Regions from separate parts of the Pseudomonas sp. MWU12-2319 genome, predicted to be linked through region 2. Evidence: predicted binding sites of a transcription regulator. Region 2 holds the regulator's gene; each other region holds the start of a gene.
The links. Region 2 encodes FliA, which starts transcription of late flagellar genes. Its sites were predicted from a motif close to CTAAAGTTTNNNNNNNNNNNGCCGNTAA; they were not measured.
Positions count from the first base shown of each region.

Region 1 (7,930 bases), on a different contig from region 2:
AACCACTCACAGACCTTCCTGCTCTCGGTGGCCGGTCTCAACCTGGCGCTGCTGTCGATCATCCCGGCGCTGAAAGTCGCGCCACTGGCGGTGACAGCGCTGATCCAGATCGACGACTTCGCCTGCCTGTACATGGCACTGATCCTGGTCGCCACCCTGGCCTGCGTCACCCTGGCCCATGCCTATCTGGGCGATGGCGGCGACGGCTACCCGGGCAACCGTGAAGAACTTTACCTGCTGATCCTGATGGCCGCCGCCGGCGGTCTGGTCCTGGTCAGCGCGCAGCACCTGGCCAGCCTGTTTATCGGCCTGGAACTGCTCTCGGTACCGGTCTACGGCCTGGTGGCCTACGCCTTCTTCAACAAGCGTTCGCTGGAAGCCGGCATCAAGTACATGGTGCTGTCGGCGGCGGGTTCGGCCTTCCTGCTGTTCGGTATGGCCCTGCTCTACGCTGAAGCCGGCACCCTGAGCTTCACCGGTATCGGTCACGCCCTGGCGGCCACCGGCCTGCCAAGCCCGATTGCCCAACTGGGCCTGGGCATGATGCTGGTCGGCCTGGCGTTCAAGCTGTCGCTGGTGCCATTCCACCTGTGGACCCCGGACGTTTACGAAGGCGCCCCTGCGCCGGTGGCGGCATTCCTTGCCACCGCCAGCAAGGTCGCCGTGTTCGCGGTGATGATCCGTCTGTTCCAGATCTCTCCGGTGGCCAGCAGTGGCGTCCTGAGCAATGTGCTGGCGGTGATCGCCATCGCGTCGATCCTGATCGGTAACCTGCTGGCGCTGACCCAGAACAACCTCAAGCGTCTGCTGGGTTATTCGTCCATTGCCCACTTCGGCTACCTGCTGATCGCCCTGGTGGCGAGCAAGGGCATGGCCATGGAAGCCATGGGCGTGTACCTAGTCACCTACGTGATCACCAGCCTCGGCGCCTTCGGCGTGATCACCCTGATGTCCTCGCCTTACAAGGGCCGTGACGCGGATGCCCTGTACGAATACCGCGGCCTGTTCTGGCGCCGTCCGTACCTGACCGCCGTACTGACCGTGATGATGCTGTCCCTGGCCGGTATCCCGCTGACCGCCGGCTTTATCGGCAAGTTCTACATCATCGCGACCGGTGTCGAGTCCCATCACTGGTGGCTGATCGGTTCGCTGGTGCTGGGCAGCGCCATCGGCGTGTTCTACTACCTGCGCGTGATGGTCACCCTGTACCTGATCGAACCGAACCTGCGTCGTGTCGATGCCCAGCTGCACTGGGAACAGCGCGCGGGCGGCGTGATGCTGCTGGCGATCGCGGTACTGGCCTTCTTCCTCGGCCTGTACCCGCAACCGCTGCTGGAACTGGTGCAACACGCGGTACTGGCGAGCTAAGCAGTCGCCGGCTGTACCCGACACCCCGCCCGAGGCAACTCCGGCGGGGTGTTTTGTTTCTACTTCCCTTGTAGGAGCGAGCTTGCTCGCGATGGTAGTCCAGGCACCGCTGGGTATCAGGTGCCCCGCGTTATCGTTGACGCCCATCGCGAGCAAGCTCGCTCCTACAGTAGACCTGGATCAATACCGCGCACGGTCCGATGACTTAGTCTCGCGACCTTTTGCGAACGATCCGACCATGGCCCTCCCCTCCCCCGAACTGCTGGCGCCCGCCGGCACCCTGAAGAACATGCGCTACGCCTTCGCCTATGGCGCCGATGCGGTCTACGCCGGCCAACCGCGCTACAGCCTGCGGGTGCGCAACAACGAATTCGACCACGCCAACCTGGCCCTCGGCATCCAGGAAGCCCAGGCCCAGGGCAAGCGCTTCTACGTGGTGGTGAACATCGCCCCGCACAATGCCAAGCTCAAGACCTTTCTCAAGGACCTGGCGCCGGTGATCGCCATGGCGCCCGATGCGCTGATCATGTCCGACCCTGGCCTGATCATGCTGGTGCGCGAGCATTTCCCGCAGATGCCGATTCATCTGTCGGTGCAGGCCAATACGGTGAACTGGGCCAGCGTGCGGTTCTGGCAACAGCTGGGGCTGAGCCGGATCATCCTCTCCCGGGAGCTGTCCCTGGAGGAGATCGGCGAGATCCGCGAGCAGGTGCCGGATATGGAGCTGGAGGTGTTCGTCCACGGGGCGCTGTGCATGGCCTATTCCGGGCGCTGCCTGCTCTCCGGGTACATGAACCGTCGCGACGCCAACCAGGGCAGTTGCACCAATGCCTGCCGCTGGCAGTACAAGGCGCAGCCGGCGGCGGAAAACCTGCTGGGCGAGATTGTCCAGGCGTTCGATCCGGTCGAACCGACCCTGGGCCTCGGGGCGCCGACCGAGCAGGTGTTCCTGCTCCAGGAGGCCCAGCGACCGGATGAGTCGATGCCGGCCTTCGAGGACGAGCACGGCACCTACATCATGAACGCTAAGGACCTGCGCGCCGTGCAGCATGTCGAGCGGCTGACCCGCATGGGCGTGCATTCGCTGAAGATCGAAGGCCGGACCAAATCGCATTTCTACTGTGCGCGAACGACCCAGGTCTATCGTCGGGCGATTGACGACGCGGTGGCCGGGCGAGCGTTTGATCGCAGCCTGATGCATGACCTCGAGTCATTGGCCCAGCGCGGGTATACCGAGGGTTTTCTGCGTCGGCATGTGCATGACGAGTATCAGAACTACCAGCACGGCAGTTCGGTCTCGGAACGCCAGCAGTTTGTCGGGGAGCTGACGGGGGAGCGTCGTGAGGGGTTGGCACAGGTCAAGGTGAAGAATCGGTTTGGGCTCGGTGATCATCTGGAACTGATGACGCCCGAGGGCAATCTGCATTTTGATCTGGATGAGCTGCACAACGAGCGTGGCGAGCGGATCACGGTGGCACCCGGGGATGGGCACACGGTGTACCTGCCGGTTCCGGAGGGTGTGGAGTTGCGGTTTGGGTTGTTGATGCGGGATGTCACGACTGGCGAACAATAAACTGTAGATAGCGAGCAGCCCTGATACCACCCGGTTAAAGCCAAACACGGTCCCTGTGGGAGCGGTGCTTGCCCGCGAGCTGTTGGCGGCCTCCAGGGCACCTTCGCGGGCAAGCACCGCTCCCACAGTATCTGTGCCGTACGCAGGAATTGCGTCAAACACAAAACTGTAGGGCCCGGCCTCCTAGATCCGGAACTGTCCTACCAACTTGCCCAGGTTCCGTCCCAATTCCGCCAGGCTGCGGGAGGTCTGGGCGCTGCGCTGGGTCTCATCCGCCACGCTGTCCACCGCCGAGGCGATCTGGTGCACGCTGCGGTTGATCTCCTCGGCCACCGAGGTCTGCTCGTCGGCGGCGCTGGCGATCTGCGCGTTCATCGTATTGATGGTGCCGATCAACTGCGCCATGGTATCCAGCGACACACCCGCCTCGTTGGCCCGGTCCGAAGTACCGTCACCGGCCTCGCTGGAACGACGCATGGCCTCCACCGCCACCTGCGTCCCCGTTTGCAGACGATCGATCATGCCCTGGATTTCCTGGGTGCTTTGCTGGGTCCGGCTGGCCAGCGCCCGCACTTCATCGGCCACCACCGCAAAACCACGCCCCGCCTCACCCGCTCGCGCGGCCTCGATGGCCGCGTTGAGGGCCAACAGGTTGGTCTGCTCGGCAATGGAACGAATCACCCCGAGCACGCTGACAATCGAGGTCACATCCTGCTGCAGGCTGTCCAGGGTGGTGCCGCTGTGGCGGATATCCTTCACCAGTGCATGGATCTGCTGGATGCTGCCGTCGACCACGCGCTTGGCGGTCTTGCCCTCGGCGTCGGTCTGCTGCGCGGCGACCGCCGCCCCTTGCGCGCCACGTGCCACTTCCTGGGCCGCCGAGGACATCTGGTTGATCGCGGTGGCCACCTGGTCGGTTTCGTGGCGTTGACGCTCCATCGCCTGCTCCGAGCGCTGGGTCTGCTCACTGACCTGGGCCACCAGCGTGGTCAATTGCACGGTCATTTCGCTGATCTGCCGCACCAGGCCATGGATCTTGTCGACAAAGCGATTGAAGGAACCGGCCAACTGCCCCAGTTCATCCTCGCTGGTGACCTCCAGGCGCCGGGTCAGATCACCCTCCCCGGCGGCAATATCGTCCAGGCTGAGTTTCATCAGCAGCAACGGCCGCAGAATACCATTGCCCATCAATACCCCGATCACCGCAATCACCAGCAGCACCACCAGCGCAATCCCGAAGATACTCAGGATCACCCCTTCCATCCGCTGGTGGACCTTGGCCTCCACCTCCGCCACCTGGATCTCGATATTGTCGAGGTTGACGAAGGTACCGATGGCCATATCCCACTTGGGCAGGAACTCGGTGTAGGCGATCTTGGGCACCAGCACCTGTTCGTTGGTGGCCAGCGACGCGCTGTATCTCAGGTAATGGCTACCGTCCTTGGCCACCCGGACCAGCTCGCGGGTGAAGTAGACGCCATTCGGGTCGCGGGCATCGTTGAAGTTCTTGCCGATGCCATCCGGGTTATCGCTCTTGAACACTCGGACGATCTGCGAATCGGTGCCGAAAAAGTAACCGTCCTTGCCATACTTGATACTCGACAGCAGCTTCACCGCCTGGGCCCTGGCCACCATGTCGCCCTGGGCTGACGCATCGTAGAGTGGCTTGATCGCGGTGATCGCCAGGTTGACGTAATTCTGCAAGGTCACCTTGGCTTCCGAGAGCAAGCGCTGACGGGTTTCCTCCACTTCATCCTTGGCCTGGTTCTGCAGGATCCACACCATGGTCAGGCTGATCACCAGGGCGCAGAGTAATACCGGCAGTACCGCGAGGGACACGACTTTGGTCTTCAGACTCAGGCGCATATTGGTTCTCTCTTATGGAGTGGAGTTGCGGTCCGGCTTGCAGACTCGGAATGTCACAACCGGCGAACAATACACTGTGGCGAACGGGCAAACCCTGACGCCACGCAGTTAAAGCCGAACACGGACCCTGTAGGGCCGGATTGTTAGATCCGGAACTGCCCCACCAGCTTGCCCAGGCGCTGTCCCAGCTCCGCCAGGCTGCGGGAGGTCTGGGCGCTGCGCTGGGTTTCATCCGCCACGCTGTCCACCGCCGAAGCGATCTGGTGCACGCTGCGGTTGATCTCTTCGGCCACCGAGGTCTGCTCGTCGGCCGCGCTGGCGATCTGTGCGTTCATTGCATTGATGGTGCCGATCAACTGCGCCATGGTATCCAGCGACGCCCCGGCCTCGTTGGCCCGGTCCGAGGTGCCGTCACCGGCCTCGCTGGAACGACGCATGGCCTCCACCGCCACCTGCGTCCCCGTTTGCAGCCGGTCGATCATGCCCTGGATTTCCTGGGTGCTCTGCTGGGTCCTGCTGGCCAGCGCCCGTACCTCATCGGCCACCACCGCAAAACCACGTCCCGCCTCGCCGGCCCGCGCGGCCTCGATGGCCGCGTTGAGGGCCAGCAGGTTAGTCTGTTCGGCAATGGAGCGAATCACCCCGAGCACGCTGACAATCGAGGTCACGTCCTGCTGCAGGCTGTCCAGGGTGGTGCCGCTGTGGCGAATATCCTTCACCAGTGCATGGATCTGCTGGATGCTGCCATCGACCACACGCTTGGCGGTTTTGCCCTCGGCATCGGTCTGCTGCGCGGCGACCGCCGCCCCTTGCGCGCCACGAGCCACTTCCTGGGCTGCCGAGGACATCTGGTTGATGGCCGTGGCCACCTGGTCGGTTTCGTGGCGTTGACGCTCCATCGCCTGCTCCGAACGCTGGGCCTGGTCGCTGACCTGGGACACCAGCGTGGTCAGTTGCACGGTCATTTCGCTGATCTGCCGCACCAGCCCATGGATCTTGTCGACAAAGCGGTTGAAGGAACCGGCCAACTGCCCCAGTTCGTCCTGGCTGGTGACCGCCAGGCGCCGCGTCAAGTCACCCTCACCGGCCGCGATATCGTCCAGGCTGAGCTTCATCAGTTGCAACGGGCGCAAAATGGTATTGGCCACCAGTACTCCGAGGACCGCGATCACCAGCAGCACCACCAGAGTGATCCCGAGAATGCTCAGAATCACGCCCTCCAGGCGCTGATGGACCTTGGCCTCCACCTCGGCGACCTGGGCCTCGAGGCCATCGAGATTAACGAAGGTGCCGATGGCTATGTCCCACTTGGGCAGGAATTCGGTGTAACCGATCTTGGGTACCAGCACCTGGTCGTTGGTGGCCAACGACGCGCTGTATTTCAGGTAATGGGTACCGTCCTTGGCGACCTGGACCAGGTCACGGTTGACGTACACGCCATTCGGGTCGCGAGCATCCTTGAAACTCTTGCCGACGCCATCCGGGTTGTCACTCTTGAACACCCGCACGACCTGCGAGTCATAGCCGAAAAAATAACCGTCCTTGCCATACTTGATGCTCGACAGCAGCTTTACCGCCTGGGCCCTGGCCGCCATGTCGCCCGGGGCCGAAGCATCGTAGAGCGGCTTGATCGCGGTCATCACCTGGGTGACGTAATTCTGCAACGTCGTCTTGGACTCCGACAGCAAGCGCTGACGGGTTTCCTCCACCTCATCCCTGGCCTGATTCTGCAACATCCATACCGTGGTCAGACTGATCACCAGTGCGCAGAGCAATACCGGCAACACTGCGAGGGACACGACTTTGGCCTTCAGGCTCAGACCCATGATGGTTCTCTCTTATAGGAATAGACGGTCTAACGGGTTAACGGCTTGGGACGAGCAAAGTTGAGCATAGTGGCTATTGATACACGCAAATGACGCACTACGGATATCAGCCAATTACCGGTTGACGTTATTCTCCCTCCGCGCCGACTCCTGGCACCCGTGAAACGGCCACGACTTGCTCGATAACATTATATTTTTCAGTGATATAGAGATTATCTGAAGGTTTTTTATTTATTTTTTATTGAGCAATTAAATAAATAAAAAAACTTCACATCGTATGAAGCACAGCTCGGAGGCCGGGCCTAGCGGCGTGGCACGTCGACCGTTACCGACAGCCCGCCCAGCGGGCTGCTCGACAAACGCAGATCGCCGCCCCAGGCCTCGACGACATCGCGCACGATCCCCAGGCCCAATCCATGCCCGCGGGTCTGTTCATCCAGGCGGGTACCGCGGCTGAAGACTTCCGCCCTGCTCTGCGCCGGAATACCCGGACCATCATCCTCGATCTCCAGGCGATAACCCGCCGACACTTCGACAATACTCAGGCGCACCTGCGCATCGGCCCACTTGCAGGCGTTGTCCAGCAGGTTGCCGAGCAGTTCCAGCAGGTCCTCTCGATCCCAGGGCAGCTGCAAGCCGGGTGCGACCTCATGCTCCAGGCTCAGGTGCTCGCCATGGATCATGCGCAGAGTCGAGAACAGCGCCGGCAACTCCGCATCGCAATCGAAGACCGCGCCAGACAAGGTGTCTCCCGCCAGTCGGGCACGCCCCAGTTCCCGTTCCAGGCGTTGCCGAATCTGCTCCAGTTGCTCACGCAAGGTCTGGCGCAGCAGAGGATGGGCTTCCAATTCGGCGCTGGAGGTCAGGCTCAGCATGACCGCCAGCGGGGTCTTCAGCGCATGACCGAGATTACCCAGGGCGTTGCGCGAACGCTTGAGGCTGCCCTCGGTGTGGGCCAGCAGGCGATTGATCTGCGACACCAGCGGTTCCAGTTCCACCGGCACCTGGGTATCGAGTTGCGAACGTTGGCCTTGTTGCAGCTGGGCAATCTGCTTGCGGGCGTTCTCCAGCGGACGCAGGGCCCGGCGCACGGTGACCCGCTGCAACAACAGAATCGCGATCAGCGCCGCCAGGCCGATGCCCAGGCCGATACGCTGCATCAGCTGGAAACTGCGGCGGACCGGGGTGTAGTCCTGGGCCACGCTGATACTGATCGATTGCCCCAGCCGCCGATAGTCCGAACGCAGCACCAGCAACATCTGCCCTTCCGGCCCCAGTTGCAGGTTGGCGTGCAGCC
Region 1 covers NZ_JALJES010000007.1:302,330-310,259, forward strand. The annotation lists gene nuoN (NADH-quinone oxidoreductase subunit NuoN) at 1-1,368, shown strand, start outside; gene yegQ (tRNA 5-hydroxyuridine modification protein YegQ) at 1,607-2,941, shown strand; gene M5C01_RS14650 (methyl-accepting chemotaxis protein) at 3,125-4,807, opposite strand; gene M5C01_RS14655 (methyl-accepting chemotaxis protein) at 4,951-6,633, opposite strand; gene M5C01_RS14660 (ATP-binding protein) at 6,936-7,930, opposite strand, start outside.
Region 1: M5C01_RS14655 (methyl-accepting chemotaxis protein) is a predicted target of FliA. The motif match lies at 6,671-6,698, and genes of this name have one in related genera.

Region 2 (7,930 bases):
TCGGCCTCGGCGATGCTTTCCAGGCCCAACAGGCCTTCCTTGCGCGCCGTCAGACTCCAGTTGACCACGCGCTCGACGCCGGCAGGCAGATCGATACGCGGTGGAAAGAGGATCCAGATGAGAATCTGCATGGCGCGCTTGAACGCGCTCATCGGCGATTGCAGCAAGGCCGCGCCGATGGTCCCGCCCAGCACGATCAAGGCGGCCGGACCGTTGGCCAGGGCCCCCAGGTGACCACCTTCGAGGAAGTTGCCGCCGATGATGGCGACAAACGCCAGAATCATCCCGATAAGGCTCAACACATCCATCAGAGACAAGCCTCGACCAGGTGCTTGCCGATTTCATCGAGGCTGTACACCGCATCGGCCAGCTCAGCCTTGACGATGGCCATGGGCATGCCGTAGATCACGCAACTGGCTTCGTCCTGGGCCCAGATGGCACTGCCGCCCTGCTTGAGCAGGCGCGCGCCTTCACGACCATCGGCGCCCATGCCGGTGAGGACCACCGCCAGAACTTTGTCACCGTAGGACTTGGCCGCGGAACCGAAGGTGATATCCACACAAGGCTTGTAGTTCAGACGCTCATCGCCTGGCAGGATTTTCACCGCGCCACGCCCATCGATCATCATCTGCTTGCCGCCCGGGGCGAGCAGGGCCAGCCCGGGACGCAGGATGTCGCCATCCTCGGCTTCCTTGACGCTGATCTGGCAAAGCTTGTCCAGACGTTCGGCAAAAGCCTTGGTGAAGGCCGCCGGCATATGCTGGATCAACACGATGGGCGCCGGGAAGCTGGCCGGCAACTGGGTCAGGACCCGCTGCAGGGCCACCGGACCACCGGTGGAGGTACCGATGGCAACCAGCTTGTAGGCCTTGCGCTTCGGCGCGCCGGAGGTCGAGACCGCGGCGTGTGCGGGCGCCGGAGCGCGACTGGCCACCGGGGTGGTGCGCACGGGTGCCGGAGCCGGGCTGCCGTAGCTGCTGGACGCCGGTGTCGGCGTAGGGGCCGGAGACGGCGCGGCAGCAGGCACACTGCTGAAGCGGCGGTTACTGCGCGAGATGCTGTGAACCTTCTCGCACAGCAGCTGCTTGACCTTCTCCGGGTTGCGCGAGATATCTTCGAAATTCTTCGGCAGGAAGTCCACGGCCCCGGCGTCCAGCGCATCGAGGGTGACCCGGGCGCCTTCGTGGGTGAGGGACGAGAACATCAGCACCGGCGTCGGGCAGCGCTGCATGATATGCCGCACCGCCGTGATGCCGTCCATCATCGGCATCTCGTAGTCCATGGTAATCACGTCCGGCTTGAGGGCCAGGGCCTGATCGATGGCTTCTTTACCGTTGGTCGCCGTACCGACGACCTGAATGCTTGGATCCGCCGAAAGAATTTCCGAGACGCGGCGGCGGAAAAACCCCGAATCATCCACCACCAGGACCTTGACTACCATAAACACTCCGTTAGGCACGGCGGCGGGCTTAAGCCCAGCCGCCGGGCCAGAATCAAATACGCCGTGCGGCGTAACGCTTGAGCATGCTCGGCACGTCGAGAATCAGGGCAATGCGACCGTCACCGGTAATGGTGGCGCCCGACATGCCCGGGGTCCCTTGCAGCATCTTGCCCAGCGGTTTGATGACCACTTCTTCCTGGCCGACCAACTGATCGACGACAAAGCCGATCCGCTGGGTGCCCACCGAAAGGATCACCACATGGCCTTCGCGCTGCTCCTCATGAGCGGCCGAACTGACCAGCCAGCGCTTGAGGTAGAACAGCGGCAGGGCCTTGTCGCGGACGATCACCACTTCCTGGCCGTCGACCACATTGGTGCGCGACAGGTCGAGGTGGAAGATCTCGTTGACGTTGACCAGCGGGAAGGCAAAAGCCTGGTTGCCGAGCATGACCATCAGGGTCGGCATGATCGCCAGGGTCAACGGGACCTTGATGACGATCTTCGAACCCTTGCCCTTGGTCGAGTAGATGTTGATGGTACCGTTGAGCTGGGCGATCTTGGTTTTCACCACGTCCATGCCCACGCCACGCCCTGACACGTCGGAAATCTCGGTCTTGGTCGAGAAGCCCGGGGCGAAGATCAGGTTGAAGCAGTCGGTCTCGCTCAGGCGATCGGCCGCATCCTTGTCCATCAGGCCCTTCTTCACCGCGATACTGCGCAGCACGTCGGCGTCCATGCCCTTGCCGTCATCGGAGATCGACAGCAGGATGTGGTCACCTTCCTGCTCGGCGGAGAGGATGACCCGACCGCTGCGGGACTTGCCCATGGCTTCGCGGTCGGCCGGTTCTTCGATACCGTGGTCGACCGAGTTGCGCACCAAGTGGACCAGCGGGTCGGCCAGGGCCTCCACCAGGTTCTTGTCGAGGTCGGTCTCTTCGCCCACCAGTTCCAGGTTGATCTCTTTCTTCAACTGCCGGGCCAGGTCGCGAACCAGGCGCGGGAAGCGGCCGAAGACTTTCTTGATCGGCTGCATACGGGTTTTCATCACCGCGGTCTGCAGGTCGGCGGTCACCACGTCGAGGTTGGACACGGCCTTGGACATGGCTTCATCGCCGCTGTTCAAGCCCAGGCGCACCAGGCGGTTACGCACCAGCACCAGTTCGCCGACCATGTTCATGATCTCGTCCAGGCGCGCGGTATCGACCCGCACGGTGGTTTCCGCTTCGCTGGCGGCCGGCTTGTCGCCGGCCGCAGCGGCAGGCGCCGGGGCACGGGCCGGAGCCGGCGCGGCGGCGGCAGGTGCCGGTGCGGCCTTGGCCGGTGCTGGCGTCGCTGCGACCGGCGCTGGCGCCTTGGCAACCGGTGCAGGTGCGGCGGCAGCCGGTTTGGTCGCGGCCGGCGTGGCCACCGCCGTGGTCGCGGCCACTTCGGTGAACTTGCCCTTGCCATGCAGCTCGTCGAGCAGCGATTCGAATTCCTGGTCGGTGATCAGGTCGCCGCTTGCAGCGCCGGTTTTCTCGGCCGCCTGAGCCGCAGCCGGAGTGGTATCGAGCGCCTCGACCTTGAACGAACCCTTGCCATGCAACTGGTCGAGCAAGGCTTCGAATTCGTCGTCGGTGATATCGCTACTTTTTTCAGCCCCACCGCTGGCCGCCGCCGGTGCTGCCGGCGGAGTGGGCGCCGCCACGGCATCCGGCGCGAACTGGCCCTTGCCGTGCAACTGATCGAGCAGGGACTCGAACTCGGCGTCGGTGATTTCATCGCCACCGGCCTCGCCTTGTACCGCAGCCACCGCTTTGGGCGCCTCGGCTTCGGCCTTGACGCTGTTCAGGGAGTCGAGCAGCATTTCGAATTCGTTATCGGTGATGTCGCCGGATTCGCTTTCAGCGACCGGTTCCGGCTCCGCCACTTCGGCCACTGGCGCGGCCACTTCCTCGGCACCCGCCGGTTCCGCCAGGCGCGCCAAGGCCGCCAGCAGCTCCGGGGTGGCCGCAGTGATCGGGCCACGTTCACGGACTTCGCTGAACATGCCGTTCACCGCATCCAGCGCTTCCAGGACCACGTCCATCAGCTCCGAGTCGACGCGTCGCTCCCCCTTGCGCAGGATGTCGAACACGTTCTCGGCGATGTGACAGCACTCCACCAGCTCGTTGAGCTGGAGGAAGCCGGCGCCCCCTTTTACAGTGTGAAAACCGCGAAAGATTGCATTGAGCAGATCCGCATCATCTGGCCGGCTTTCCAGCTCGACCAGTTGTTCGGACAGTTGCTCCAGAATCTCGCCGGCCTCAACCAGAAAATCCTGAAGGATCTCTTCATCGGCGCCGAAGCTCATGTGTTTGGGTGCTCCTAGAATCCAAGACTGGAAAGCAAATCGTCGACATCGTCCTGACCGGACATAACGTCTTCACGTTTATCGGCATGAATCTGCGGACCTTCACCCTGGGCCATCTGTTTTTGTGGGTCTTTTTCGGCAAGAAGCGCATCGCGGTCATGTTCGATACCGGCAAAGCGGTCGACCTGACTGGCCATCAGCACCAATTTGAGCAGATTGCTTTCCACTTCGGTGACCATCTGGGTCACGCGCTTGATCACCTGGCCGGTAAGGTCCTGGTAATCCTGGGCCAGCAGAATATCGTTCAGCTCGCTCGAAACAGCGCGGGTTTCCTGCTCGCTGCGGGACAGGAACGTCTCGACCCGCCGCGCCAGCTCGCGAAACTCCTGGGCACCGACTTCGCGCCGCATGAAACGGCCCCAGTCGGCGCCCAGGGCCTTGGCCTCGACGTTCAGGCCAGTGATCCTCGGGGTCGCACTCTCCACCAGGTCCATGGTGCGATTGGCCGCCGCTTCGGTCAGCCTGACCACATAGGACAGGCGCTCGGTGGCGTCGGTGATCTGCGACACTTCCTCGGCCTGCGGCATATGCGGGTCGATCTGGAAGTTGACAATGGCGCTGTGCAATTCGCGGGTGAGCTTGCCGACTTCCAGGTACAGGCCACGGTCACGGGTCTGATTCAGCTCATGGATCATTTGCACCGCGTCGCCAAACCGGCCTTTTTCAAGGCTGTCGACCAGCTCGCGGGCATGTTTTTTCAGGGTTAGTTCAAAATCACCCAGTGAAGATTCGTTGTGCTCCATAGCGCCCCCGTGGTGGACTTCATCAACCGATGCGTTCGAAGATCTTCTCGATCTTCTCTTTCAACGCCTGGGCCGTGAATGGTTTGACCACATAGCCGTTTACACCGGCCTGGGCAGCTTCGATGATCTGCTCGCGCTTGGCTTCAGCGGTCACCATCAGCACCGGCAGGTGCTTGAGCTTTTCATCGGCGCGCACGTGGCGCAGCAGATCGATACCGGTCATGCCGGGCATGTTCCAGTCGGTGACCAGAAAGTCGATGCTACCGCTGTTGAGGACGGGAATCGCGGTAGTACCGTCGTCCGCCTCAACCGTGTTGGTGAACCCGAGGTCACGCAACAGGTTCTTGATGATCCGCCGCATCGTTGAAAAATCATCAACGATGAGGATTTTCATGTTCTTGTCCAATTCGACCTCCAAGCAGTCTTAAACGCGTACAGCACCTGGACGCGCTGTTCAATCAATTCGGCACAGCACTCAACGACTGCATGGAAACGCCATCCGGCCGAGTCACCCGCAAGACGTCAAACGCCTTGCCGGTCTCGTTCGCAGTGTTCCCACACTGCCCTCAGCGCGCTCGCCACTCCCCCAAACGCCCCCGCAAACGGGCCGCGCACTGGCTGTGTAACTGGCTGACTCGCGACTCGCTGACCCCCAGCACCTCACCAATTTCCTTGAGGTTCAGCTCCTCGTCGTAGTACAGCGCCAAGACCAGTCGCTCACGCTCCGGCAAATTGGCAATCGCATCCGCCAGCGCTGCCTGGAAGCGTTCATCCTCCAGGTCGCGCGACGGCTCGAGATGAGTACTTGCGCCGTCCTCGTGCAGCCCTTCATGGTCGCCGTCCTGCAACAGGTCGTCGAAACTGAACAGGCGGCTGCCCAAGGTATCGTTCAAAATCCCGTAATAATCGTCGAGACTCAATTGGAGTTCGGCTGCAACCTCGTGATCTTTAGCGTCACGGCCGGTTTTTGCTTCAATTGCGCGAATTGCGTCACTGACCATACGGGTATTGCGGTGTACCGAACGTGGTGCCCAGTCGCCCTTGCGCACTTCATCGAGCATCGCGCCGCGGATACGAATGCCGGCATAGGTCTCGAAACTGGCCCCCTTGCTCGCGTCGTACTTGGTCGAGACTTCCAGTAGCCCGATCATCCCGGCCTGGATCAGATCCTCGACCTGGACACTGGCCGGCAACCGCGCCAGCAGGTGATAGGCGATACGTTTGACCAACGGTGCGTAACGTTCAATCAATTCATATTGGCTGTCACGCGACGACTTGGAATACATGCGATAGCCACTGGCAGTCATAGCACCGGTCCCGCACTCGTTTGATGCACCAGACGCTCGACGAAAAACTCCAGGTGCCCCCGTGGATTGGCGGGAAGCGGCCAGGTGTCGACCTTCTGAGCGATAGCCTTGAACGCCAAGGCACATTTCGAACGAGGGAATGCCTCATAGACCGCACGCTGCTTTTGCACGGCCTTGCGCACACACTCGTCATAGGGAACGGCGCCGACGTATTGTAAGGCCACGTCCAGGAAACGATCCGTGACCTTGGTCAACTTGGCGAACAGGTTGCGGCCTTCCTGCGGGCTCTGGGCCATGTTGGCCAGCACGCGGAAGCGGTTCATGCCGTAGTCGCGGTTGAGCAACTTGATCAAGGCGTAGGCATCGGTGATCGATGTCGGCTCGTCGCAGACCACCAGCAGCACTTCCTGGGCCGCGCGGACGAAGCTGACCACCGACTCACCAATGCCCGCGGCGGTGTCGATCACCAGCACGTCGAGGTTGTCGCCGATATCGCTGAATGCCTGGATCAGGCCGGCATGCTGCGCCGGGCTCAGGTGCACCATGCTCTGGGTCCCCGAGGCCGCCGGCACGATACGAATCCCGCCCGGGCCTTGCAACAGCACATCGCGCAGCTCACAGCGGCCTTCGACCACGTCGGCCAGGGTACGTTTGGGTGTCAGGCCCAGCAGGACGTCGACATTCGCCAGCCCCAGATCCGCATCCAGCAGCATGACGCGCCGGCCAAGCTCAGCCAGGGCCAGGGATAAATTCACTGACACGTTGGTCTTCCCGACGCCACCTTTGCCGCCGGTCACCGCGATCACCTGTACGGGATGCATGCTGCCCATGTTCTCTTCTTACCTTGTCTTGCTTAGACGGAAGGCCACATAACTGGCTGCGCGTTCACTTGTCGGAACAATGCGTGGCAGACCATCGATGTAGGTAATTTGCAACGTCTGAATACTCATCTCAACCCACCCGTTTTGACGGGCTGTGGTAGATATCAGCGAACATATCGGCCATGGCTTCCTCGCTGGGTTCTTCCTGCATTTGCACACTGACCGCCCTGGACACCAATTGATGCCGGCGCGGCAGGTGTAGATCATCCGGAATGCGTGGCCCGTCGGTCAGGTAGGCCACTGGTAATTCGTGACTGATGGCCAGGCTCAGCACTTCGCCGAGGCTCGCCGTTTCATCAAGTTTAGTCAGGATGCAACCGGCCAGCCCGCAGCGCTTGTAGCTGTGGTAGGCGGCGGTCAGCACCTGTTTCTGGCTGGTGGTGGCCAGGACCAGATAATTCTTCGCCTTGATCCCGCGTCCGGCCAGGCTTTCCAGTTGCATGCGCAACGCCGGATCGCTGGCCTGCAGGCCGGCGGTATCGATCAGCACCACGCGCTTGCGCAGCAGCGGGTCGAGGGCCTGGGCCAGGGACTGGCCCGGGTCGACATGGGTCACCGAGACGTTGAGGATCCGCCCCAGGGTCTTGAGTTGCTCCTGGGCACCGATACGGAAGCTGTCCATGCTCACCAGCGCGATGTTCTGCGCGCCGTACTTGAGCACATAACGCGCCGCCAGCTTGGCCAGGGTGGTGGTCTTGCCCATGCCGGCCGGGCCGACCATGGCGATCACACCGCCTTCTTCCAGTGGCTCGATCTCGGGCGTGACGATCATCCGCGCCAGGTGCGCCAGCAGCATGCGCCAGGCCTGGCGCGGCTCCTCGATCCCGTTCACCAGCTCCAGCAGGTCCCGCGACAGCGGCCCGGACAGGCCGATACGCTGCAGGCGACGCCAGAGGTTGGCCTGTTGCGGCTGACGACCTTGCAACTGGTTCCAGGCCAGGGAGCCGAGCTGGACTTCCAGCAGCTCGCGCAGGCCGTTGAGCTCCGAACGCATCGAGTCGAACACTCGCTGGTCCACCGCCGGGGCGTGTGCGACAGGCGCTGGCGCCGGGCGCCGCGGCTCTTCGAAAGTCGGTTCGATCAGCGGCTCGGCGGCGGTCAGCGGCAGGCCGGCGAACAGTTGGCGATTGGTCGTGGCGTCGGTATCGCCGTCGCTGCGCAGGCTC
Region 2 covers NZ_JALJES010000002.1:4,202-12,131, reverse strand. The annotation lists gene M5C01_RS02765 (flagellar motor protein) at 1-308, opposite strand, end outside; gene M5C01_RS02760 (chemotaxis response regulator protein-glutamate methylesterase) at 308-1,441, opposite strand; gene M5C01_RS02755 (chemotaxis protein CheA) at 1,494-3,773, opposite strand; gene M5C01_RS02750 (protein phosphatase CheZ) at 3,788-4,576, opposite strand; gene M5C01_RS02745 (chemotaxis response regulator CheY) at 4,599-4,970, opposite strand; gene fliA (RNA polymerase sigma factor FliA) at 5,143-5,883, opposite strand; gene fleN (flagellar synthesis regulator FleN) at 5,880-6,713, opposite strand; gene flhF (flagellar biosynthesis protein FlhF) at 6,835-7,930, opposite strand, start outside.

Region 3 (7,930 bases), on a different contig from region 2:
CTCTCCGAGCTGTCCGGCCAGGGCACCCACACCACCACCACCGCGCGGCTGTTCCACTTCCCCGGCGGCGGTGAACTGATCGACTCCCCGGGAATTCGCGAATTCGGCCTGGGTCACGTCAGCCGTGCCGATGTCGAAGCGGGTTTTATCGAGTTCAACGACCTGATCGGCACCTGCCGCTTCCGCGATTGCAAACATGATCGCGAACCCGGCTGTGCCCTGCTCAAGGCCCTGGAAGACGGCCGTGTGCAGCAGCAGCGGATGAACAGCTACCGCTCGATCATCGCCAGCCTGCCGCAAGACAGCTATTGAGTTGACCGAAACAACAAGGCCGCGATCATCGCGGCCTTGTTGTCTGACTTATGAGCCTGTCTTGGGCTTGCCCGGCTCATCCATCTTCAGCACACCGTCCTCGAAGATGTTCAAGCGTTGCCGCAGCTCATGAGCCGGTAGCGGTTGCTTGTCCGCCGGCAACGCGTTCGGATCGGCGGGCACTTCACCCGGTGCGCCCTGGCCCTCGGTCGGGGTCGTGGCCGGCGGGGCATCATCCGAGCCCTGCTCGCCTTCGATGGCCTTCTGGGCCTTCTTGGTCAGGACCACGATATCGATACGGCGGTTGACCGGATTGAATGGATTGGCCTTGTCGAACAGCGTCGACGAACCGTAACCCACCACCCGCGCCACTTGCGTGTCCGGATAACTGCCGGCCACCAGGGCACGCCGGGCCGCGTTGGCACGGTTGGCCGACAACTCCCAGTTACCGAAGTCGCCGGTGCCGGCGTAGGGTTTGGCATCGGTGTGACCGCTGACGCTGATCTTGTTCGGCACCGCCTTGATGGTGTCGGCCATGGCCAGCAGGATGTCTTCGAAGTAAGGCTTCAGGCGCGCGCTGCCGGAGTCGAACATCGGCCGGTTTTCCGCGTCCATGATCTGGATACGCAAGCCATCCGGAGTGATCTCGAACTTGATCTGGTCCTTGAACTTCTGCAGTTCAGGGCTCTCATCAACCTTTTTATGCAGCTCCTGCATCAGCAATTCCAGGCGCTCTTTCTCCACCTGCTCGGCCATGCTCTCGACCTGATCGGTGTCGACCGTGACCTTGTCCGGTTGCGGCTGGGATTTGACTTCCGGGTTGAGGGTCTTGTCCGGTGCCAGCACCGGCGAACCACCCAGGTCGATGATGTAGGGCGTACCGCTCTCGGAGAAGCCGATCGGGTCCTTGAAATAGCCGGCGATGGCGATCTTCTGTTCCGGGGTCGCGGTGGACAGCAGCCACAGCACCAGGAAGAACGCCATCATCGCCGTCGCGAAGTCGGCGAAGGCGATTTTCCAGGCGCCGCCGTGATGCCCACCGGCAAAGCGCTTGACGCGCTTGATTATGATCGGCTGATTGTTTTCCATGACTCAGCGACCGCGAACCGCTTGTTCCAGCTCGGCGAAGCTGGGACGGTGCTTCGGATACAGGACCTTGCGCCCGAACTCCACCGCCAGCGACGGCGGCATGCCGGAAGCCGAGGCCACCAGGGAAGCCTTGATCGCTTCGTAGATGTTCAGCTCTTCCTTGGCGTCGTGGGTCAGGGAAGTCGCCAAGGGGCCGAAGAAACCATAGGCGGCGAGAATACCGAAGAAGGTACCCACCAGTGCCGCGCCCACGTGCAGGCCGATGGACTTCTGGTCGCCCTCACCGAGCGAGGCCATGGTCACCACGATCCCCAGTACCGCCGCGACGATACCGAAGCCGGGCATGGCATCGGCGACGCCGGTCACGGCATGGGCCGGATGCTCGAGTTCTTCCTTCATGGAGAACAGCTCCATGTCGAACAGCCCTTCGAGTTCATGGGGCGCCATGTTGCCGGAAGACATGATCCGCAAGTAGTCGCAGATGTACGCGGTCATGCGCTCGTCTTTGAGCACCGCCGGATACTTGGCGAAGATCGGGCTGGCGGCGGCGTCTTCGATATCGCCTTCAATCGCCATCATGCCTTCGCGACGGCTCTTGTTGAGGATCTCGTAGATCAGCCCCAGGACCTCGAGGTAGAAGGTGTGGGTAAACCGCGAACTGAACATGCTCAAGGATTTCTTGACCACGTGCATCGTCATGTAGCCCGGGTTGGCCTGCAGGAACGCACCGAAGGCCGCACCGCCGATGATCATCACCTCGAAGGGTTGGATCAGCGCGGCAATCTTGCCGTGGGAAAGCACGTACCCGCCGAGCACGCTCGCGAATACGACGATGATGCCGATAATTTTAGCCATAGGTAGAGAGCACTTACTGAGTCGGGTTCAAGGTCATATTCGGAAGTTAATAAATCTCTTCTTCTCCTTATCGGCGAATCTGCGCCAGACTATAGCCAGTTCAGGCGAAAAGCCAGAAAACCGGCCATGTGCCAGCTTGCACGGTCGATTGCGCGGCGCCTACCCAGCCCATTACGGGCCCGTTAACAGTGATGATGATCGCGCTCGAATATGGCTAACGAAACGACTGTCTCCACACAAAAACCCAACACGCTGCAGGGCTGGGTCAAGCTGCTGCAAGCCGTGCGTTTGCCCGTCCCCCAGGACAGTCACGACCGGGTCTGCCGCGCCATCCGCGACAATCGCAGCTCATTGCGCGATATCGCCGAGCTTATGCAGGACAGCCCGGCCCTGGCGCTGAGTGTGATCTGCGAGGCCAACCAGCACACCCATGGCAGCATGACCGAGCCTGCGGAAAACCTTGAGGTGGCGATCAATCGCCTGGGCCTGAAACGCACCGAGGAGCTGCTGGCGCGCCTGCCGGCCAAGGCACCGGAAGAGATTCCCATCGCCTTGCGTCAGCTCCAACTGATCAGCCAGCACGCCAGCCAACAGGCCAACGGCCTGTTCGCCGCGCGCCTGGCGCGGCTCTGGCAGGACATCCATTGGGGCAGCCTGTTGTTTCTCTCGCCCCTCTGGCCATTGGCCCTGACGCATCCCAACCTGCTCGAAGACTGGGAACTGCGGGTGATTCACAAGAATGAATCGGCCGCGGCCGTCGAACAGGAACTGTTCGGCGTACGCCTGCTCGACCTGTGCCAGGCAATGGCTGATATCTGGCGCCTGCCGAACTGGGTGACCCAGGGCTATCATCTGCTGAAAACCGAATTGCGTACCCTGGCCAGGGCGCTGCACATCGCCCGTGACAGCGAGCACCGCCTGCACCAGCAACAGCAGCTCGACGCCGATCCGGAGCTGCGTCGCTGGCTGAACCAACCCGCCAATACAGTGCTGCTGGCCAACGGCCTGGCCCTTTCGGCGCAACAGGCCTGGGACAGTCCGCACCATCTGCGCTGGCAATACCTGACCAGCCTGTACCTGCAACAGCCCATGGATGAGTTGCAGCAACAACTGCACCAGCAGGCGGCACAAAGCGCCAACCAGCACAGCATGCCGGATCTCTGGCACCCGGCCGAAGCCCTGATCTGGCGCGGCAGCATGCGCCGCGTCCACAGCGGCCTGCTACCGGCAGTGGATCCTTCGCCCGAAGCCCTGGCCCTCTGGCGCAAACATTGTGCCGAACTGCTCGCCGAACCCAGCCGGTTCACCAATGCCATGCACCTGACCGGCATCGCCCGCGACGCCCTGAGCACCTGCGGCATGCGCCGGGTAATGATCCTGATGGCCGACCGGACCCAGAGCACCCTGCGGGTGCACCAGATCGCCGGGTTGGCGAAAGAGTCGGCCAGCCTGGTGCTGCAGGTCAGCTCGAGCCCGGTCCTGCAACGACTGCTGAGCCAGCCGGCGCAGATTCGCCTGACCCCGGCCAATAACGCCCAGTTCTCCGCCCTGCTGCCCGGCAACCTGCGGGCACAGTTTCCCGGCGAACACCTGCTGCTACGCTCCCTGAGCAACAATGGCCGGGTGATCATGCTGGTGGTGGCCGACCAGGGCGGCGGGCCCTTCTCGGAAATGACCGTGCAGGCCTTCGGCAAAACCGCACAGTGCATCGAGAAGGCGCTGCACGCCTTTACCAACCGTGGCGCCTGACGCTGCGTTACAATCTTCCCTTTTTTGCGCCCTGGAGACCTCACATGCCTGACTTCTCTGGCTTGCCGTTGGTGATCGAGCCCGGCGACCTGCTGCCCCGCCTCGGCGCCCCCGAGCTGATCCTGGTGGACCTGACCAGCAGCGCCCGTTATGCCAGCGGGCATATTCCCGGTGCCCGTTTCGTCGATCCCAAGCGCACCCAACTGGGCCAGCCACCGGCCCCCGGCCTGATGCCGCCGCAGGCACTGCTCGAAGCGCTGTTCGGCGAACTGGGGCATAACCCGAACGCGGTCTACGTGGTCTATGACGACGAAGGCGGCGGCTGGGCCGGACGCTTTATCTGGCTGCTGGACGTGATCGGTCACAGCCGTTACCACTATCTGGATGGCGGCCTGCACGCCTGGTTGGGCGAAGGCCTGCCCGTCGACAGCGACATCCCCGCGAGCGTCGGCGGCCCCGTCACCCTGACCCTGCACGACGAACCCACCGCCACCCGCGACTACCTGCAAAGCCGCCTCGGTGCCGCCGACCTGGCCATCTGGGACGCCCGCGGCCCGCTGGAATACAGCGGCGAGAAAGTCCTCGCGGCCAAGGGTGGGCACATCCCCGGCGCGGTGAACTTCGAATGGACCGCCGGCATGGACAAGGAGCGCCAGTTGCGCATCCGCCGCGACATGCCGCAGATCCTCACCGACCTGGGTATCACCCCGGACAAGGAAGTGATCACCCACTGCCAGACCCACCATCGCTCTGGCTTTACCTACCTGGTCGCCAAGTCGCTCGGTTACCCGCGCGTCAAAGGTTATGCCGGCTCCTGGGGCGAATGGGGCAACCACCCCGACACCCCCGTAGAGATTTGAAATTTCCAAGGATTCTTGATGAAAAAGCGTTTGTTCATCCTCAGCCAGTACCTGCTGCCCCATCACCTGCTGTCGCGCCTGGCCGGCTGCATCGCCGAATGCCGCGTGCGCTGGTTCAAGAACGCCTTTACCGCCTGGTTCGCCAAGCGCTATCAGGTGGACATGTCCCAGGCGCTGGTCGAAGACCTGACCGCCTACGAGCACTTCAATGCGTTCTTCACCCGCGCCTTGAAAGACGGCGCGCGGCCGCTGGATGAAACCCCGGGGGCGATTCTCTGCCCGGCGGACGGTGCGGTCAGCCAGCTCGGTCCGATCGAACACGGCCGGGTGTTCCAGGCCAAGGGCCACAGCTACAGCGTGCTGGAACTGCTCGGTGGCGACGCGGTCGCCGCCGCACCGTTCATGGGCGGCGACTTCGCCACCATCTATCTGTCACCGAAGGACTACCACCGGGTGCATATGCCCCTGGCCGGCACTCTGCGGGAAATGGTCTACGTGCCGGGCCGGATTTTCTCGGTCAACCAGACCACGGCGGAAAACGTCCCGGAGCTGTTCGCCCGTAATGAACGTGTGGTCTGCCTGTTCGATACCGAGCGCGGGCCGATGGCCGTGGTCCTGGTCGGTGCGATGATCGTCGCCTCGATCGAAACCGTCTGGGCCGGGTTGGTCACACCGCCCAAGCGCGAACTGAAAACCGTGCGCTACGACGAAGCCGCGCGCCAGCCCATTCATCTGGAAAAAGGCGCCGAACTGGGTCGTTTCAAACTGGGCTCCACCGCCATCGTGCTGTTCGGGCCACAGCAGGTACAATGGACTGAAGGGCTGGTCGCGGGCTCGCCCGTGCGCATGGGCCAAGGCCTCGGCGCTCCCGTCCAGGCCTGATGTACACTGGATCTTTACGGCTTGCGAGCTGCCTTCGCAAGCCCGAAAGACCAGGTCAGGGACAACGGGTCACAGTCGGATTGGACCGGTAAGGCTGCAAATGTCCCGCGGCCCTGCTAGAGGTGTGGCATTATTTTGCTATCGTTTTTTTGTCATCCTGGCCTGTAGTGGGCCCGGGTTGTTTCGCTGCCGGAGCTGGACCGCTACATGAGCAATCCGAGTCCCCATCTGTTGTTGCGCGCACCGACGCCTACGCAGTTGAGCCTGTCTTTCTGCGATGCGACACCGCGCGACCTCAAGCGCTGGATCGCCGGCCTGCCGAAAGCCAATCTCGGGGAAACCGCTCGCCTGCTGTATCAGGGCCTGGGCGAACTCAACCTGTTGCTCACCCCCAGCGAAAACCGCCTGCAGCTGCTGGAACTGCTGCGCCCCGAGGTGTACTACGTCTGCAAGCACCTGGAACGACACTTTCTCAACCAGTCCATCGTCCTCGACGAACGCCCGAGAAAAGTCGCCAATCTCTGCCAGGCCCTGCAAAACCACCTGGCCATCGGCTACAAGCAGATCGCCATGCGCGTGGCCTCAAAGGGTGGCAAGGACCGCACCCTGCTGACCACCGCCCTGCAACGGGCGCTGCATTGCCTCAACGGCCCGCTGGTGCGCGCCAGCCAACTCTATTGCCCGGTACCGGAAGGCCTCTGGTTCGAGGTGCACCAGCTCTATCAGGTGGCCCTTGCCCATCAAGTGCAAAACACGCCGGTGTTCGACGAACAGGCCAGTCAGCCGCTGCCCCTGAGCGTCGAGAATACCTATATTGTCGCCCTGCTGCTGGGGTGCGCGCGCAGTAACCAGATGCGCCAGAACAACATTGCCCGCCTGGCAGAGGTGCTCGAACCCTGGAGCGCCCAGGTCCGGCTGCAAGGTGCCGAGCAGGCGTCCAGCCTGTTCTCCGTCGCCCCCGGAAGCGACGCGCCGCCACGCTACACGTCGCTGTTCGCGGTCGAGCAACTGCCGAACCTGATCGGCATCGACACGCTGCCCCTGGTCGAGGCCATCAAGGACTACCTCGCGCTGCCCGCCGACCTGCGCGGCCAGTCGCGCCTGCAAGTCCCCAGCGGTTTGAGCCTCGACGTACTGCAACACCTCAGCGCCGCCTGGGGCGAAGCCGCCGAACGGACCTTCCAGCGCACCCCGGGCCAGGGCACCGTGACCCTGTGTGTCGGCATGAGCGCGCTGCACTTTTACCTCGGCGGCCAGCGCTCCTTCAGCGATATCCTCAAGATCCCGACGGCCAGCAAGGCCGCGCAATTCACCGTGCAGTTATCCAACAGCGCGGAAAAGGATGCCTGGAACCACGCCTTCGACGCCCAGCGCGCCGGCAGCGCCGACACCCTGCTGCCTTACGAGGAAATCCAGTATCACGTCAGTGATGCCGACAGCAGCCAGGCCGCTTTCAATAGCGCCGAAGATTTCCCGACCCATGGCCTGCAGATCATCAACCACAGCCCCGGCGGCTACTGCCTGGCCTGGCCCAAGGAAGTACCCGCGCAATTGCAGGCAGGGGAAATGGTCGGGGTCCAGGACCCCTCAAGCCAGGGCTGGAGTGTCGCCGTGGTGCGCTGGATCCGCCAGGTGCGCAGCGGCGGCACGCAGATGGGCATCGAGCTGGTGGCGCCCCATGCCCAGCCTTGCGGCCTGCAACTGTTGCGCGGCGGCGAAGGCCACAGTCAGTACCTGCGGGCCCTGCTATTGCCGGAAATCAGCGCCATCGGCGTACCGGCCACGCTGCTGGCGCCACGCCTGCCGTTCCAGGAAGGACACAAGGTGATCATCAACAGCAACGGTGAAGAACGCCGGGCCGGGCTGAACAAGCGTCTGGCCAGCACCGGCAGCTTCAATCAGTTCGAGTACCGCCTGCTCGAACAGCCGGTGACACCCAAGACCGATCCGAGTGCCGGTGGCCTGGGCGTTGCCGAAGACGACTTCGGCTCGCTGTGGAAAATCCTGTAGCCGGCTTCAGCGATCCCGCACGCCCAGCAGATACAACACCCCATCCAAGCCCAGTGTCGAGATCGCCTGTTTGGCCGAATGCCTGACCAGCGGCTTGGCGCGGAACGCCACGCCCAATCCGGCAATCGCCAGCATCGGCAGGTCATTGGCGCCGTCACCGACCGCGATGGTCT
Region 3 covers NZ_JALJES010000003.1:216,038-223,967, forward strand. The annotation lists gene rsgA (small ribosomal subunit biogenesis GTPase RsgA) at 1-312, shown strand, start outside; gene motB (flagellar motor protein MotB) at 361-1,401, opposite strand; gene motA (flagellar motor stator protein MotA) at 1,405-2,256, opposite strand; gene M5C01_RS06490 (HDOD domain-containing protein) at 2,467-4,005, shown strand; gene rhdA (thiosulfate sulfurtransferase) at 4,050-4,865, shown strand; gene asd (archaetidylserine decarboxylase) at 4,884-5,747, shown strand; gene M5C01_RS06505 (molecular chaperone) at 5,955-7,757, shown strand; gene serB (phosphoserine phosphatase SerB) at 7,764-7,930, opposite strand, start outside.
Region 3: motA (flagellar motor stator protein MotA) is a predicted target of FliA. The motif match lies at 2,324-2,351, and genes of this name have one in related genera.